DNA from 2 places in the Salinispora pacifica DSM 45544 genome. Region 2 is predicted to be linked to the other one. Evidence: riboswitches for the same ligand, from Rfam matches in the RefSeq annotation. Region 2 holds a riboswitch; the other holds the start of a gene.
What was found. Region 2 has a riboswitch for cyclic di-AMP ahead of SALPAC3_RS0105860 (C39 family peptidase). Riboswitches for the same ligand answer to the same signal wherever they lie in the genome.
Positions count from the first base shown of each region.

Region 1: linked by a shared signal. The riboswitch ahead of SALPAC3_RS0120705 (coiled-coil domain-containing protein) and the one ahead of SALPAC3_RS0105860 (C39 family peptidase) in region 2 are both predicted to bind cyclic di-AMP.

Region 1 covers NZ_KB905359.1:4,496,418-4,503,932, forward strand. Annotated here, with positions in the region: gene SALPAC3_RS0120700 (STAS domain-containing protein) at 1-270, shown strand, start outside; gene SALPAC3_RS0120705 (coiled-coil domain-containing protein) at 343-1,431, opposite strand; cyclic di-AMP (ydaO/yuaA leader) riboswitch at 1,438-1,569, opposite strand; gene SALPAC3_RS0120710 (cation diffusion facilitator family transporter) at 1,650-2,573, opposite strand; gene SALPAC3_RS0120715 (HelD family protein) at 2,737-4,854, opposite strand; gene SALPAC3_RS0120720 (hypothetical protein) at 5,069-5,398, opposite strand; gene SALPAC3_RS0120725 (DUF3145 domain-containing protein) at 5,709-6,200, shown strand; gene SALPAC3_RS0120730 (glycoside hydrolase family 3 protein) at 6,295-7,515, shown strand, end outside.
Region 2 covers NZ_KB905359.1:1,300,233-1,307,747, forward strand. Annotated here, with positions in the region: gene SALPAC3_RS29505 (IS1634 family transposase) at 1-305, opposite strand, end outside; gene SALPAC3_RS29510 (hypothetical protein) at 377-574, opposite strand; gene SALPAC3_RS0105855 (stealth family protein) at 1,170-2,801, opposite strand; gene SALPAC3_RS0105860 (C39 family peptidase) at 3,713-4,558, opposite strand; cyclic di-AMP (ydaO/yuaA leader) riboswitch at 4,781-4,915, opposite strand; gene SALPAC3_RS0105865 (glycosyltransferase family 2 protein) at 5,726-6,829, shown strand; gene SALPAC3_RS0105870 (GNAT family N-acetyltransferase) at 6,826-7,329, shown strand; gene pseI (pseudaminic acid synthase) at 7,326-7,515, shown strand, end outside.

The DNA of each region.
Region 1 (7,515 bases), 3.2 Mb from region 2:
CGTGAGGCGGTCGCTGAGGCCCTGGCCAAAAGCCATCCTCGCCGCATCGAGTTGAATATGCGGCTGGTGACCTTTATCGACTCTGTCGGCATCAGCGCGATGGTTGCCGGCTTCCAGACCGCAGAGGTGAGCGGTGTGAGGCTGGTGGTGACCGAGCCCAGCCGATTCGTACACCGGCAGCTCTGGGTCGCTGGCCTGCTCGGTCTCTTCGGTGCCCCCGAGCCCTACTTCGCGGGGGCGACGGCCCCGGAGGCCCTGCCGGGGGGCTGATTCAGCTCGTGCCAGGCGGGTGCGCGGGCCGGGAGCTGTTCGCCAGCGGACGGCTCCCGGCCCGACCACCGGTTAGTACACCGACAGGTGCACGTGGTTTGTATGGTCGCTGGATGGGTCGCCGGCGGCCCCGCTGTACGACTTCCACCCACTGCTGGGCAGCCAGATCTGCCGGTACCAGATCACGTACAGCACCGCGAGTTGGTCGGCGTTGTCCACCAGAAACGCCGCCAGGTTGTTGCCGTAGGTCCGGTCGTCGCCGGTGGCATCTCCACCGAATCCGTCCTGCTGAGCGGCGAAGTCGCAGGCCCGGCCCTTCGGGTGCTCGCCGGAGTTGCCGGGGCGATAGCAGGACACATAGCGGGTGAAGCCGGCCGCCTTGGCCTCGTTCAGCGCATGCAGCGTTCGCGGGGTAATGCAACCATCCGCCGGCGTGGGATCATTGACGCTGCAGGATTCGGCCGGCCAGGAGCCGTCCGGGTTGCGCGGGGCCGGGTCTGCCCGGGCCGAGTTCTGGGTGGTGTTGGTGGCCGCAGCCGCAGCTGCGGCTGCGGCTGCGGCCGCGGCGCTGGCCTGTTCATTGGCGACCGTCAGCGCCTTCTCCGCCTGCTGTTTGCGCTTGGCCATCAGGGCCTCTTGCTTGCGCTGTTCGATGATCTCCGCTTCGACCGCGCGGGTGTCCTGGGCGATCTTTTTCTGGGTCTGCTGCAACTCGTCTATGGCTCGGTTCTCGTTGGCGACCGTCGCCTCCAGCGTCGCGACGCGGTCCAGGAAGTCCGCCGGCGAGGTGTTGTCGAGCAGCACCGACGCCGTGCGCAGTGGACCGGTCCGATACGCCTGGCCGGCGATCTGCTCCACCCGCTCGGTGCGCTCGGCCTGTTCGGCCTTGGCGGTCTTGAGTTGGGCGGTGAGCTGCTGCTGCCGCTGCACCGACTCGGCCAGCGCCTGTTTGGCGTCCAGGAATCCCTTGCTGGCTTCCTCGAGCGCGGCGCGAAGGGCAGCGGTGCCGCCCTCCGGATCGTCGGTCACCGCGACCTGCCGGGCGGGGGGAGCGGCTACCGTGGGGCCGGCGGGGGCAAGGCCGACACTGAGGGTGAGCGCCACGATGATCAGTGCCGCCACCCGGGCGGCGCGGTGTCGTACGGGTGCCGCTGCTGGCATATGCAGATGTCCTTCCGTCGGCCACCGACCGGGTTAGCTGACGGGTTCGGGACGGAAGATCCCTACCGCTGACGCGGATGCACCCCAGGTACCTGGTTCCCCGGCTCACCCTGGCGGGTGATTAGGCGGCGGCCCGGCCGGCACCGGTGGGTGCCGCCTGGCGTAGGCCGGCTCAGAGCCTAACCGGTGCTCCTGAGCCGGGCGCACTCGGCAGTTGATCAGAAACTACACCGCCCGACGGAACCGCAGTCCCCACTGGTTGACCCCGGCTCGACCTGCAGTGTCGCGTGCTCGATTCGGAAGTCCTCCTGCAGCGCGGACCGGGCGGCTCCGAGGACCGCGCCGAGGTCGGCGGCGGGGGCGATGGTGAGATGTGCGGAGGCTACCTCCATCCCGGAGGTGAGGGTCCAGATGTGCAGGTCGTGCACCTCACTCACCCCGGATACGGCGACCAGCCGGTCGTGTACCGCGGTGACCTTCAGATGTTCCGGCGCGGCCTGCACCAGGATGCGTAGGGCTGCCCGGCCGAGCCGCCAGGTTCGCGGCAGGATGAACAGCCCGATCGCCACCGCGACCAGCGGGTCAGCCCACCACCACCCGGTGCCGGCGATGACCAGTGCCGCCGCGATCACGCCGAGGCTGCCGAGTAGGTCGCCCAGCACCTCGAGGTAGGCGCCCTGGATGTTGATGCTCTCCTGCGCGCCCGGGCGTAGCAGCGCGAAGGCGACGATGTTGGCGAGCAGGCCCAGGATCGCCACAACCAACATGGGCCCGGTGCTTACCTCGCGCGGATCACCGAACCGGCGGACGGCCTCCACCAGCACATAGATCGAGACGGCGGAGAGAAGCAGGGCGTTGGCGAGGGCGGCCAGCACCTCTAGCCGGTAGAGCCCAAAGGTCCGCTGCGGGTCACTGTCGCGGCGCCGGGTGGCGGTCAGCGCGGCGAGGGCCATGCCGATGCCGAGGACATCGGTGAACATGTGCCCGGCGTCGCTGAGCAGGGCCAGAGATCCGGTGCGGACGGCGGTCACCGCTTCCGTCACCATCAGGGCGGCGAGCAGGGCGAAGGCGGCCCAGAGGCGCCCCCGGTGCCGCTGCCCCGCGTTGGTCACCGCCCCGTGGTGGTCATGTGCTGCACCCACTCGGACACCTTCCGCCGGCTGTCCGGTCCTGCACCCAACCTATGTTCACATTGCCATGTGTATAGCTAGCTGCGGGAATTAGACCGAGTCGTGCCGCGGAACGCGACCAGCGGGGACACCCCAGCGGTCCCACCCCCGGCGGCGCGACCGGATCGAGCACAGCTCAACCGGACAGGTCAACCGTGGTGAGCCGTTGGGTGGCGCGGGACAGCGCGACGTACAACGTCCGTACGCCCGACCCCGGCTCCGCCCGGATCTCGCCCGGGGCGACCAGGACGACGCCGTCGTACTCCATGCCCTTGGCCTCCAGGCTCGTCACCACCTGCAACCGGGGCGCGTCGATCCCGTCCAGCCACCCGGCTACCTCGGCCCGACGCGGCACCGGCGTGACCACGCCGACCGTGCCGGGGACCTCGGCGAGCAAGGTGTTGACCGCCGTGCGCACGGTGGTCTCCAACTCCGCCGGCGGCACGCTCAGCTGCACCGGGGCGACGCCGGTGGAGCGGACGGCGGTCGGCAGCGGGAGGTCCGGGTCAACCCGCCGGATCTCGGCCGCCGCCACCGCGAAGATCTCCGCCGGGTTGCGGTAGTTGGTGGTCAGGGTGAAGTGGTGCCGCGCGCGCCGGCCGAGCGCCTGGTCGCGGGCTCGAGCCAACTCCGTTGGGTCACCGGTCCATGCCGTCTGCGCGGGATCGCCGACGACGGTCCACGAGGCCAACCGCCCCCGGCGGCCGATCATCCGCCACTGCATCGGCGACACGTCCTGGGACTCGTCCACCACCACGTGCGTGTACTCGCGATAGTCCTCGGGGCGTTCCCGGGCCGCCGCTCGGGCGGCGCGCTGCCGATCGGCGAACGTGCTCAGCTCGCGTACTCCGCCGGCCAGTTGGAACGGGTCCCGCCGCGGCCGGGCCGGCTTCATCGGCTTGCCCAGCAGGGCGTCCAACTCATCGAGCAGCGCGACGTCGGCCACGGTCAACCCAAGGGCGGCCCCGGCCCGGTACGCCTCGCCGAGCAGGCGGACCTCGTCGGCGGAGAGCACCCCCGCGGCGTAGCGGCGCAGCCGCTCGGGCTCGGCCAGCCAGCCGAGTACGTGCCGCGGGTGGAGCCGCGGCCACCACGCCTTGAGGAACTCGCGGAAGTCCGTCCGGTCGGCCAGCTCGTCCTCGAACGCCCGCTGCTGCGGCAGGCCGGGAACGCCCAGCTGCCGGGCCTGCGCCCAGAGCGCGGCGAAGACGCCGTCGAAGCCGGCCCGGCGTACCTCGTTGCGCCGCGCGCCCCGCCGCAACGCCCGATCCCGGATCGCGGTCAGCTCGCGACGATCCACCCGCAGTAGCTCGCCCCGGTAGAGCAGCCGCAGCTCGTTCGGGGTGCCCGGCGCCGCGTCCCGGGCGGCCCGCTCCAAGACCCGCCGCATCCGCAGCGAGCCCTTCACCGCGGCGACCTCCGGTGGGTCGGTACGGGTCGCACGGACCCCCGGGAAGAGCCCACCGAGCGCGGCGAGGGTGGCGGTCTCCTCGCCCAGCGACGGCAGCACCGACCCGATGTACTCGACGAACACGGCCGACGGCCCGACCACCAGAATGCCGCCGCCGGCGTACCGGCTGCGGTCGGTGTAGAGCAGGTACGCCGCCCGGTGCAGGGCCACCGCCGTCTTGCCGGTCCCCGGGCCGCCGGAGACCACGGTGACACCGGAGCCTGGCGAGCGGATCGCCTCGTCCTGCTCCCGCTGGATGGTCGCCACAATGTCCCGCATTCCCCGCCCGGTCGCCTGGGACAGGGCAGCCAGCAGGGCGCCGTCGCCGACCGTCGTCATCTCCGGCGGAGTGGCAGCCGGGTCGAGCAGGTCGTCCTCGATCCCGGTGACCCGCTCTCCGCTTGAGGAGATCATGCGGCGGCGAATCACGCCCAGCGGCTGTGCCGGGGTCGCCCGGTAGAAGGCGGCGGCGGCCGGGGCCCGCCAGTCCACCACCAGTGTCCTGGCACTCTCGTCCCGAATGCCGAGGCGGCCGACGTGCAGCACCTGCCCGTTGTGCAGGTCGAGTCGGCCGAAGACGAGCCCCTCGTGCTCGGCGTCGAGCAGGTGTCGGCGCTGCGCCGCGTGAAAGACCATCGCGTCCCGCTCGACGAGCGCGCCGAAGTTGCCGACCCGGGCCAGGCGGTAGCCGTCGGACTCGGCGCGGACCGCCGCCTGGCGCAGCTCGGCGAGGCGCGCGTACACCCGGTCCAGGTGCCGCTGCTCGACGGCGATCTCCTGCTCCAGCTCGGTCCGGTCGGTCAACGCTCGTTCCTCCTGGGGTCGGTGACCAGCGCCGCGCGGGACACGCGGCGGTCAACCGCACGAGGGTACGCCCCGGCTGTGTGCACCGCGCCAGGGCGCTCAGCAGCGGGAGTGCACCCCGCTGACCAGCAAAGAACGATGCGGCCCGCCGGGATGTCCCGACGGGCCGCATCGTTCGTCGCTCCCCGAGCGGGGTAGCTGGCTGGCGGGAGGGTCAGCCCTCGAAGACGCCGGCCTCGACGAGGCGCTTCTCGGTGGCGTCCCAGCCGTCACCCGGGTGGGTGGCGTTGAGGGCGCTCAGCTCTGCCCGGATCTTGGCGGCGTGCCCCGCCGCGGCCAGCGTCCGGATCTCCTCGACGAAGGCGTCGGAGTCGGTGCGCAGGTGTTCCGTCTTGCCGTTGGTCAGGTTACGGACGTACGCGTTCCGGCCGCCGTTGAGCGGGATCACGTACTTGAACTCGCCCAGCACGCTGAGGGCACCACCCTGGCCAGCCTGGCCGGCCCGGACAGACGCGCGCGCGGTCTTCGAGGTGTTACTCGCCACGGAGGTACTCCTTGCAGACGTACGGTGAGGACGCGGGTAAGACGTCCGGGGGCTGGTGCGGACCTCACCCGGTGGGTGATCCCGCGGAGAATTCGCGGCACAGGCCGCCAATGGAACTGTACACGAGCGTGGGGCCGGGTTGGCCACCGCCTCGGGCTGGTCCAACGGGTTCACCCGACCGGCTATTCCGGGACCCGATTTTCCGAATCCCTAGCGCACCATCTGTCACACCAGTCATGATGTGCCCCGGTAGCCACCTGGCGCGACGAGGTCGTAGGGGAAGACGCACCTCGCTCCCCGGGAGGTCACCGTGCCAACGCGTGGCGTCGTATACGTCCACTCGACCCCGCTCGCCGTGTGCTCGCACGTCGAGTGGGCGATCGCGCGCGTCCTTGCGGCGCCGGTCAACCTGCAGTGGACAACCCAGCCCGTTGACCCCGGCGCCCGCCGGGCGGAGTGCGGGTGGACCGGCCGCCCCGGAACGGGCGCCGAGCTGGCTGCTGCCCTTCGACAGTGGCCCATGATCCGTTTCGAGGTCACGGAGGAGCCGAGCCCGGGCGCCGATGGAGAACGCTTCATGTACGTCCCCGGCCGCGGGCTCTTCCAGGCAACCGTCGGCGCGGCCGGCGACATTCAGCTCGGTGAGGACCGGTTGCGCAGCATCATGGCGGATGCCCGGGCGCCCGAGGCCCTCGCCCACGCCCTGGAGAAGGCCCTCGGGGCGGCCTGGGACGCCGAGTTGGAGCCCTACCGGTATGCCGGCGACGGTGCCCCGGTGACGCTGCTCACCCGCGTCGGCTGAGGTCTACACCCACAGGTGAGGTCGCTACGTGTTTCGGTGGCGGCAATTCGGCGCGGGTAGGGTCGACCTGCCCCAACCAGCGTCGAAAGAGTGGATGGCTCGCGTGTCGATACCTGCCCGACGTAATGGTGTCGCGGTCATCGCGCTGGCCGTACTCACCGCACTGCTCCTTGCCGGCTGCACCGGCGGCCCGGGGCGCGCGCAGTCGACCCCGGCCCCGAGTGGCCCGCCGGCCGGCCCGTCGCCCATCGGCCCGGTCGAAGATCCGGCGGCCAGTGCCGCCGCCCTGGCCAGTACGCTGGCGGATGAGGACCTCGTCGGTCAGGTGTTGATGCCATTCGCCTACGGTGCCGCCGCCGACCAGGTCACGGCCGGCTCGGCCGCCGGCAACCAGGAACTGGCCGGCGTCGACACCCCCGCCGAAATGATCGCGAAGTATCGCCTCGGCGGGCTCATCCTCGTCGGCTTCAGCGCGGACGACCCGACCAGCGGCAACCAGGTAACCACCAACGTCGACAACCCGGAACAGGTCCGGGCACTGACCACCGGGCTGCGGTCCGCCGCCGCCGGCCTGGCCGCCGGCGAGGCGCCGTTCCTCATCGGCACCGACCAGGAGTACGGGGTGGTCACCCGGATCAGCGACGGGGTCACCCTGCTGCCCAGCGCGTTGGCCATGGGGGCGGCCGGCAGACCTGAACTGACCGAGGCCGCCTGGCGGGCCGCCGGCACCGAACTCGCCGCCATGGGCATCAACCTGGACTTCGCTCCCGTCGCCGACGTGCTGGTCACCCCCAGCACCGTGATCGGGTCCCGGTCGTACGGCGCCGACCCGTCGACGGTGGCCGAGCAGGTCAGTGCGGCAGTGAGCGGTCTACAGGCGACCGGCGTCGCGGCAACGCTGAAGCACTTTCCCGGCCACGGGCACAGCGCCACCGACTCCCACGAGGAACTGCCGGTGCTGCCGCAGCCCCGCACCGTGCTTGAGCTGGAGGCCTGGCCTCCCTTCGCGGCCGGCATCGGGGCCGGCGCCCTCGCCGTGATGTCCGGGCACCTCGACGTCAGCGCGGTCGACCCGGGCACCCCGGCGACGTTCTCGCACACCCTGCTCACCGAGGTGCTCCGCGGCGAGCTCGGCTTTCCGGGGGTGGTGATCACCGACGGGATGAACATGGCCCCCGCCAAGCGCTGGTCGCCCGGCGAGGCTGCGGTTCGGGCGCTGAAGGCCGGCAACGACCTGATCCTCATGCCGCCGAACGTCGGCCAGGCGTACGACGGGCTGCTCACCGCGTTGCGTGACGGCTCGCTGCCCCGCAAC
Region 2 (7,515 bases):
GGCCCGAGACGCACATGCGCGGCGCAGGCGCGTGCCAGCCGGGCCCGCCACCGGGATCGACAGGCACAGGCTCTGGACCAGCGACGTTGCCGTCGTGGTCGGTGTCGTCCGGATTTTGATCGGCGTCGGCGTAGACGCGCAACCGCCGCTTCACGGTCCGGTAGGACGGCGGGTCCATACCCGCCTCGGCAAGGACCCGTAGGGAGTCCAGCTTGCTGGTCGGCTCGATGATCCTGGCCAGCACGAGGGCTTTGAACACCTCGTCCCGGCCGGTCGCGGCGGCGAACCCAACACGCCGTAGCCACGGCCGAGCGCGTCCAGCAGGTGCCCCATGCGGGAGGAGGTGATCGGCAACACCGCCCCCTGATTGGCCGGACTACCCGGCAGGCGCAGGTCCAACTAAGCCCTGCCCCGCGGCCAGCCGCTGCCGCGCCACCGCCTTGAGCAGTTCCAGGTCCGCATCGGTGTGCGCGGACCCGGTGTGCTCGATGTCCCGCGAGCCTCGATGCGGGGAGTACACGATCTGCACCGCCCGCGCCCCAGACGCCGTCTTCACCGTCCGCACATACGCCACAGCCGACACCATAGAACCGACCCGGTTAGTGCGTGCCTCCCGGCACAACACCCCAGGTCACAGCCTTGCCGGCCGTCGAATCAGCCAACCGTGGCCCAAGTCGGGTCAGAGTCGGGGAGCCCGAGAGATCTCACCTCCGGGCTCCCACGCGGGATGGAGCGTTAGGACTGAGTACGGTCACCGGCTCGTCCCTCGACGAGGTGTCGCGGGGCCATGAGCCTCTCGCCGATCCCGGGCAAGTGAGCTCGAACTCGGGCCGGTTGCGCTAAAGGCGACGTTTGTCCGCCCAGCCGGGGTGACGCGGCCCTGTTCGACCTCAACCCGCTAAATTCGCAGAGCGACCGAGACGCTCATGTTGCCGCCAGTCATCCGTCAGTTCAGGCCCGCCACCAGATTCAGATCATGGTCATGGTCGCCGACACCGGCCTGCTCTCCGCGACCAACCTGCACGACTCGACGAGGCCTGCCCTACGACAACGGCGTCACCGAAACCTTCTGGGTGACCGACCCCCCGCGGGTCGACCAATCCTGCACCGAAGCCGCACACCGGCTGGTGTACCCGCCGTCTGGGTTAGCCGCACGGGTACACCCTGGATCACTGCGGTGTCGGGGTCGTCAACTCGGCCGAACGTAGTTCGTGTGGCAGATTCCCCTGGCAGGGATCAGATGAAGCGCCAATCTCGTACTGTGACCGGAACGGATAGTAGGCTGGAAGGAATCCCTTTAGCAGCGCCGCCTGCTCCCGCACCGAAATCCCTTCGGCGTCGGTGTCGTTCAGGCAAAAGACATCGTAGTTCCGGTGCCTTAGGAGATTTGCCAGCCGAATGGGAGTGGCCGGATTAGCAAGATCCGTATACATGTACCTGATACTCCCCTGCACCGCCCGATTGGTCAGGTATGCCCAATAGTGCTGCAGGGACGACACCATTGAGATGTCCGCTGAATGACGGAACTGATGCCCAGCGGTACCCAGAACCTCCTCGGGGCATCGCCGCTCGATCTCCTCAAGGACGCTCCGACGGGCCGCATGCGGCGTGTGCTTCGTCTTCTGCGCCAGAAAGCGACCGAACTCCCGCTCGATCAGGGCCCGGTTGTTCTTACCGGCGGAACTGACCGGCGGCTCATCGGCAAGGGGTGGCCCGGAGTCGACCCGATGCCTCGACAGGAAGACCCGACTGTTGCCACCGTGAGTAAAGAACATCTGCGGCCTCACGGGACGGCCGAAGAAGACATCATCGTTGAGGTAAATGAATTGCTCGGCCAGTCCAGGAATGCGGTGTAGCCGCGATTCGATAGCATGGGAATTGAAGGTCGGTAACCGGCCGGTGTCGCCGAAGATTTCACGATGACTGATCAGTCTCAGCTTTGGGTTGTCGAGGTTCAACCACTCGGGCACTTGGTCGTCAGTCACTAGGAAGACGTTCCGCACCCAGGGGGCGTAGTAGTCCAGCGAACGCATTGAATAGCGCAGCTCGTCCCGGGACACGAACCGTGACCCGTTCGCCGCCAGCCGATTAACGCCGACCCATCCGTTCTCTACCAACGCCTGGTTCTTACGCGCCAGCCAATCGGGGTCAGCGCCGTTAACCCAGGTGTAGACGACATCGATCGGAAAGTCCACCACATCCAGGGGCTTGACAAGAAAGGGACGACGCGTGCGATAGCGACTTGTTGACCCTTTACCCCAGTACCCATCGAAGGTGGCCTCGGGAGCCTCCATGATCGGCGCGTCGGCCGACAGCACGTTGACTGATGGATTCAAACGGGGTGCGACGAGCTGATCGTCCTGCTCTTGCCAAAACTCAATCTCACAGGCGTACTCATCACCCAGGACCAGGTTGCCTTGCGGATCGGTGACGGGCCAACAAACCCGTACCACCCGCGCCGGTCCGCCCTGCGCGGACCCTGAGCCGGTCTCGACGGTCTCCACCCGCGCACCCTCGCCGGCCAACTGACCATGCACCAGCGTTTCCACCCGGTCCCGCCAAGAATCAGGAACGCCGAGCACGGTACGCCCCACCTGCTCCTGTGGCACTCTGAAGTAGGGCACGCCCGCATGTTCGAGCACGTCCACCACTTGGTTGATGTTGGCGCGACGGGCCTCCAGCGGCGATGCCGCGGCGTCGACCCGAGCGACCGTCCCCGGACGACCTGCGCCGTTCCGCACCTTTACCAGGTCAGTCCCAGGGCGCACGTTCAGCACGCGCGCCTGCGGCATCCGCACCACCCGTCGGACAAGCCAGAGTCGATGCGTTGGCGGAACGACGCGAATCGCTCGTCGCCGTAACTGGCGGGGAACCGTCATCCGCACCACTCGCCATAGATTCACCAGCAGATCCTCCCAGCCCTGCTCCCGTCCGGTAGGATCGGGGATCCCCGCCCGGCATTCAAGTGCCGCGAACGACCACGACATACCGGCATCAGCGCGGAAGCCTACAGGCTCCGCCAGGACACCGCCAAAGCTTGTCGCACCGTCCGCTCCTGCGGCCAGTCATGGGCTTGTGGCCTGATCGCAGGGATTTCGTGCGTATGTGCCTGAAGGAAAGTCGAGCGCGGTGGTGACCCCGCTGGGACCTCGTGATCCCACTAGCCAGGGTGACGTAGCCTGGCAAGCGTCCGCGACGAGCCGCCGCAGGTTGTGTGGTGGGCAGGACTGTCAATCGCACCGGCATCCTGCCACGAATCCGGTGCCGGCTGGAAGCACCCGCAACCTGGCGCTGATTCCCCCAGGTCAAGACTGACCGGCGAGTGAGACCTTGCCGTCATTGTCTGGACTACTGATCGGGGCTTCGCCTCGGCTAAGCCTCGAAAGCTCCGCAGCGGGCGCGAGGCGGAGAGTCCTTGGTAAGGCCGCAGGCCGCCGAGGGCCGGTGCCGACCCCCGACCGGCAAGGCCGCTACGTCCGACTGGCCGACAACCTGCGTACGCCACCAGCGCTACCCCGCCCACGTCTGACCAGCACGAACGCGACGGCCTGGTGGCTCACCACATCGCCAGGCCAGGCGCCGTATCCGCACTCACCCCAGACTCACGGGCCAGGTCGACCGCTCGCAATGCGCAGGCACGGCTGCCCGATCGGAAGCGAAGGCGGCGGGCACCGAACCTGGAAGGGGTTCGGTGCCCGCCAGGCACGATCGGTCAGGCGGAGTAGCCGCGCGTCGCGGCCCAGTTCGCCAGGGCGATCGTGGTCATCCAGTACGAGCTGGTCGCTGGATTCGCCGAGTCGGCGATCTGCACCAGACGACCATCGTCGTCGTATCCGACCACGGCGACGTAGTGACCGCCCGGGAAGGAGTGCCATCCGCCGGCGGTGTCGGTGGCGGAGCCGGCGATGTTCACCACCACGCTCCGGTCCTCGGAGATGGCCTTGACCACGTCGGCCTGAAGTTGGTCCATCTGCGCCGGGGTGGCCGAGCCGCCCGAGATCATCCGGGTCTGGTAAGGCTCCCCTGCCACCTCGGCATTGAGCACCCGCGTGGTGTCCTCGGCCGAGTCGGTGCCGAACTGGTCGGTGCCGAGCGGGCCAGCGAGTTCATCCTGCGTCCGCGCAACGCCGGTAGCGCTGAGGGCGTTCCGGACGGCGGCGGGGCCGCAGTAGTAGAAGTTGATCTGCGCTTGGTAGTCATACTCCAGCACCTTGGACGTCGGTGGCTCCGGTGCCGCCTCCTCGGTCAGGTCCGGGTCTGCCGTTGGCGCACTCAACGGCTCAGCACTCGACGGCTCAGCAGTCGACGGCTCAGCACTCGGAGGCGCGGCGTTGACCGCGACCGCCTCTGGGCCCGAGTCAGCGAGGTCGCTGCCGGCCTCGGAGGCGGCGGTGACGGGCACCGGCGAGATGGAGTCCTCGTCGCCGCCAACGGCGAGGGCGCCGGCACCGGTGGCCAGTACGAGGACGGCAGCCGAAGCGGCGGCCAACTGGTACGGGCGCTCCGGGGTCAGACGGCGGAGCTGTCGTTTCAGGCGATGTTTCACGGGTTCCTCCACAGGCTGTCGGGGGGCTGTGGCGCACCGCGCCGTTGGGTGGGCAGGCAGAGGCGGGCCGCACGGATCCGAAATTCGTGCGCCGGTGGCCACGAGGGGAGTACGCCCGGTCAGTCGCCGGGCTGTGCGGGATGGGTCAGCGCCCGGCGGTAGGCCAGACGGGCACGGACACCGCAGCACCGTGTCGGTGTAATGCCCACTGAGCGGAATAATGCTGCACTAAAAGACTCCTTCCGATACCGCCGACCGGGTTAGCTGACGGATTCGGACGGGAAGTGCGCCCTACCGCGAAACTCGCGGATTCACCCCAGGTAGAACGGGTCCCCGGTTCACCTTTCGGCAATTGAGCGGGTCGGCACGGCGTCGCCTCCTGCGAACGTTGACCGCACCGGACGCGCCGACACTACTGGCCAGCCACAACACTGCCAACCCTCCCTGACCTGCTGAAACATTGATCATGGCAAAGATTTTCGGACAGTGTCTCCGGCTCCGAATCAATGGGACGGTGAGCGGTCACGGCACTTCTGGTCAGGAACAGGACGGTTTACCGAAATCTGCGACAGGATTACTGCGTTGGTCGAACAGTCTGAGGCGCTTGACCGGTTCGGTCAAACTATGATCGACCTCATAGAGTCGGGTCCACGCGAGCCGCAAGGCGACCGCAGTACCGGCGGCACCTTCGCCGAATCCAGCCCCTGGACATACCCCCAGGTCGCCGACCGGCCAGGACTGGCCGACCTACCAACGCAGCAGGGCACCCTTCGGTTCGCCCTCCGGCCGGGCCGGACCAGCACGAAGCCATCGAGAAGCCGAAGGATTCCTGAACCAAGCCGTCGAACGGCGCTTCTGGCTGGCCGGATCTCCCCACCGGTGGCGTTGCCCCGCGATCAGGAAGGCGGCGCGTGGCGGGGTCAGCCCCGGCTCGACAGTCTCTCCTCGCGATCAGGACCACGCACTCCAGGTCGTCCGGGAACACGGGTGGGCCCTGGCCGGGCGACACCCCCTGCCCTTGCCCTTGCCCCAAAGGGAGGGGAGCTCATGTTGTCCCTATCGGGTAGGACGGACCGAGTCGCGAAGAACCTTTTTCTTAACCTAGCGCTCCAAAACCGTTCAAGGAAATCTCATCCCGTGCACCAACAGTCCGCCACTCGTTCCCGCTAACCTCTCCGGGTGGTCACCAATACTCGACAGCCACTGCTGAGCGTGATCGTCCCCGTATATCGCGTTGAGGAATATTTATATGATTGCCTCGACTCGATCCTTGGCGGGCTGAACGACGCCGACGCCGCCGACGTAGAGGTGGTCGCGGTTGATGACGCCTCTCCCGACCGGTGCGGCGATTTGCTGCACGCCTACGCCACCCGCCGACCGGCGACGCGTACGGTCACCCTGCCGAACAACGTGGGGCTCGGCCTGGCCCGCAACGCTGGGCTGAAGGCGTCGACCGGCCGATACGTCTGGTTCGTGGACAGCGACGACTGGCTGCCGCCAGGCTCGGTCTCAGCGGTGTTGGAGCGACTGCGCGCCGATCGACCGGACGTGCTGCTACTGGACCATCTCCGCGTATACCACGACGGCCGCGAAGAGCCCGACGCCAGCAGCCCGCTACTCCGGGGGGTGGACCGCTGCGTCCGGCTGACCGAGCGCCCGGAGCTGCTCCGAGTCCAGCACACCGCCTGGAACAAGGTGGTCCGCCGCACCTTCCTCGACAACCTGGGCCTGCTTTTCTTCCCCGGCTGGTACGAGGACATCCCATTCAGCCACCCGCTGCTTATCTCGGCGGAGCGGATCACGGTGCTCAATCGGGTCTGCTACTACTACCGCCTGGGCCGACCCGGCGCGATCACCGCCACCCCCAGCGAACGACACTTCGACGCGTTCAACCAATACAATCGACTATTCGAATGGTTGTCTACCGCCTACCCCCAGGAGACCAAACTGCACGCCGACCTGTTCGGGTTGATGGTCAGTCACCTGCTCGTGGTGGTGGGCAACGACCATCGAATGCCCGCGAAGCTGCGTCGCCCCTTCTTCCGTGAGGCGGCCACCCAGTACCAGCGCTACCGGCCGGCTGGCGGCTATCCTCGCCCCGGCGGGGTGCGGGGCCTCAAGCATCGCCTCCTTGCGGCGAACAGCTACCTGCTCTACACCGCGCTGCGCACCGCGCATCGGCTCGCCAGGCGGCCTCCGTCGAAGGCCAGCACCGTCCCGCCTGCCGGCCGTACGGCGGTCTCCGCCGAGCAGCAGCCTGACCCACTGACGGCTTCCCGATGACCGCCACCCTGCGTCCGGCTGACTCCGGAGACCTCGACCGGATGCGGCGCTGGCGCAACCACCCCCAGGTACGCGGCACGAGCCTGACCCAGCACGAGATCGCTCCGGAGGAACACCTGGCCTGGTGGTCGACGGTGCGGGACGAGCCCGACCGCCGGGTGCTCATCTATCTGCACGGTGGGAGGTCGGCCGGCGTCGTGACCTTCACCGGTGTCGCCTCCCAGGACAAGGCCCTGACCTGGGGGTTCTACCTGGACATTGTGGGCCTTGAGGAACGCGGTGAGCTGCTACCCGCCTGGATCGGGCTGCAGCAGGCCGCGATCGAGCACGCCTTCGGGTCACTCGCGGCCCAAACCCTCGGCGGCGAGACCCTGGCCGACAACCAACCAGTACTGGCGCTACACCGCCGCTTCGGGTTCCGGGTCGTCCGGCGCTATGAACGGGACATTGACGGTAGACCACACCAGGTGGTGTGGACAGAACTGAGCAGGAGAGCATGAGCAGCACAGTAAAGATCGGGCCGCACCTGGTCGGGCCCGGCGAGCCGCCACTCGTGGTTGCCGAGGTTTCCGGTAACCACAACGGCAGCCTGGACCGGGCACTGGAGATCGTGGACGCGGTGGCGGCGAGCGGCGCCCAGGCACTCAAGTTGCAGACGTACACACCGGACACCATCACCATCGACC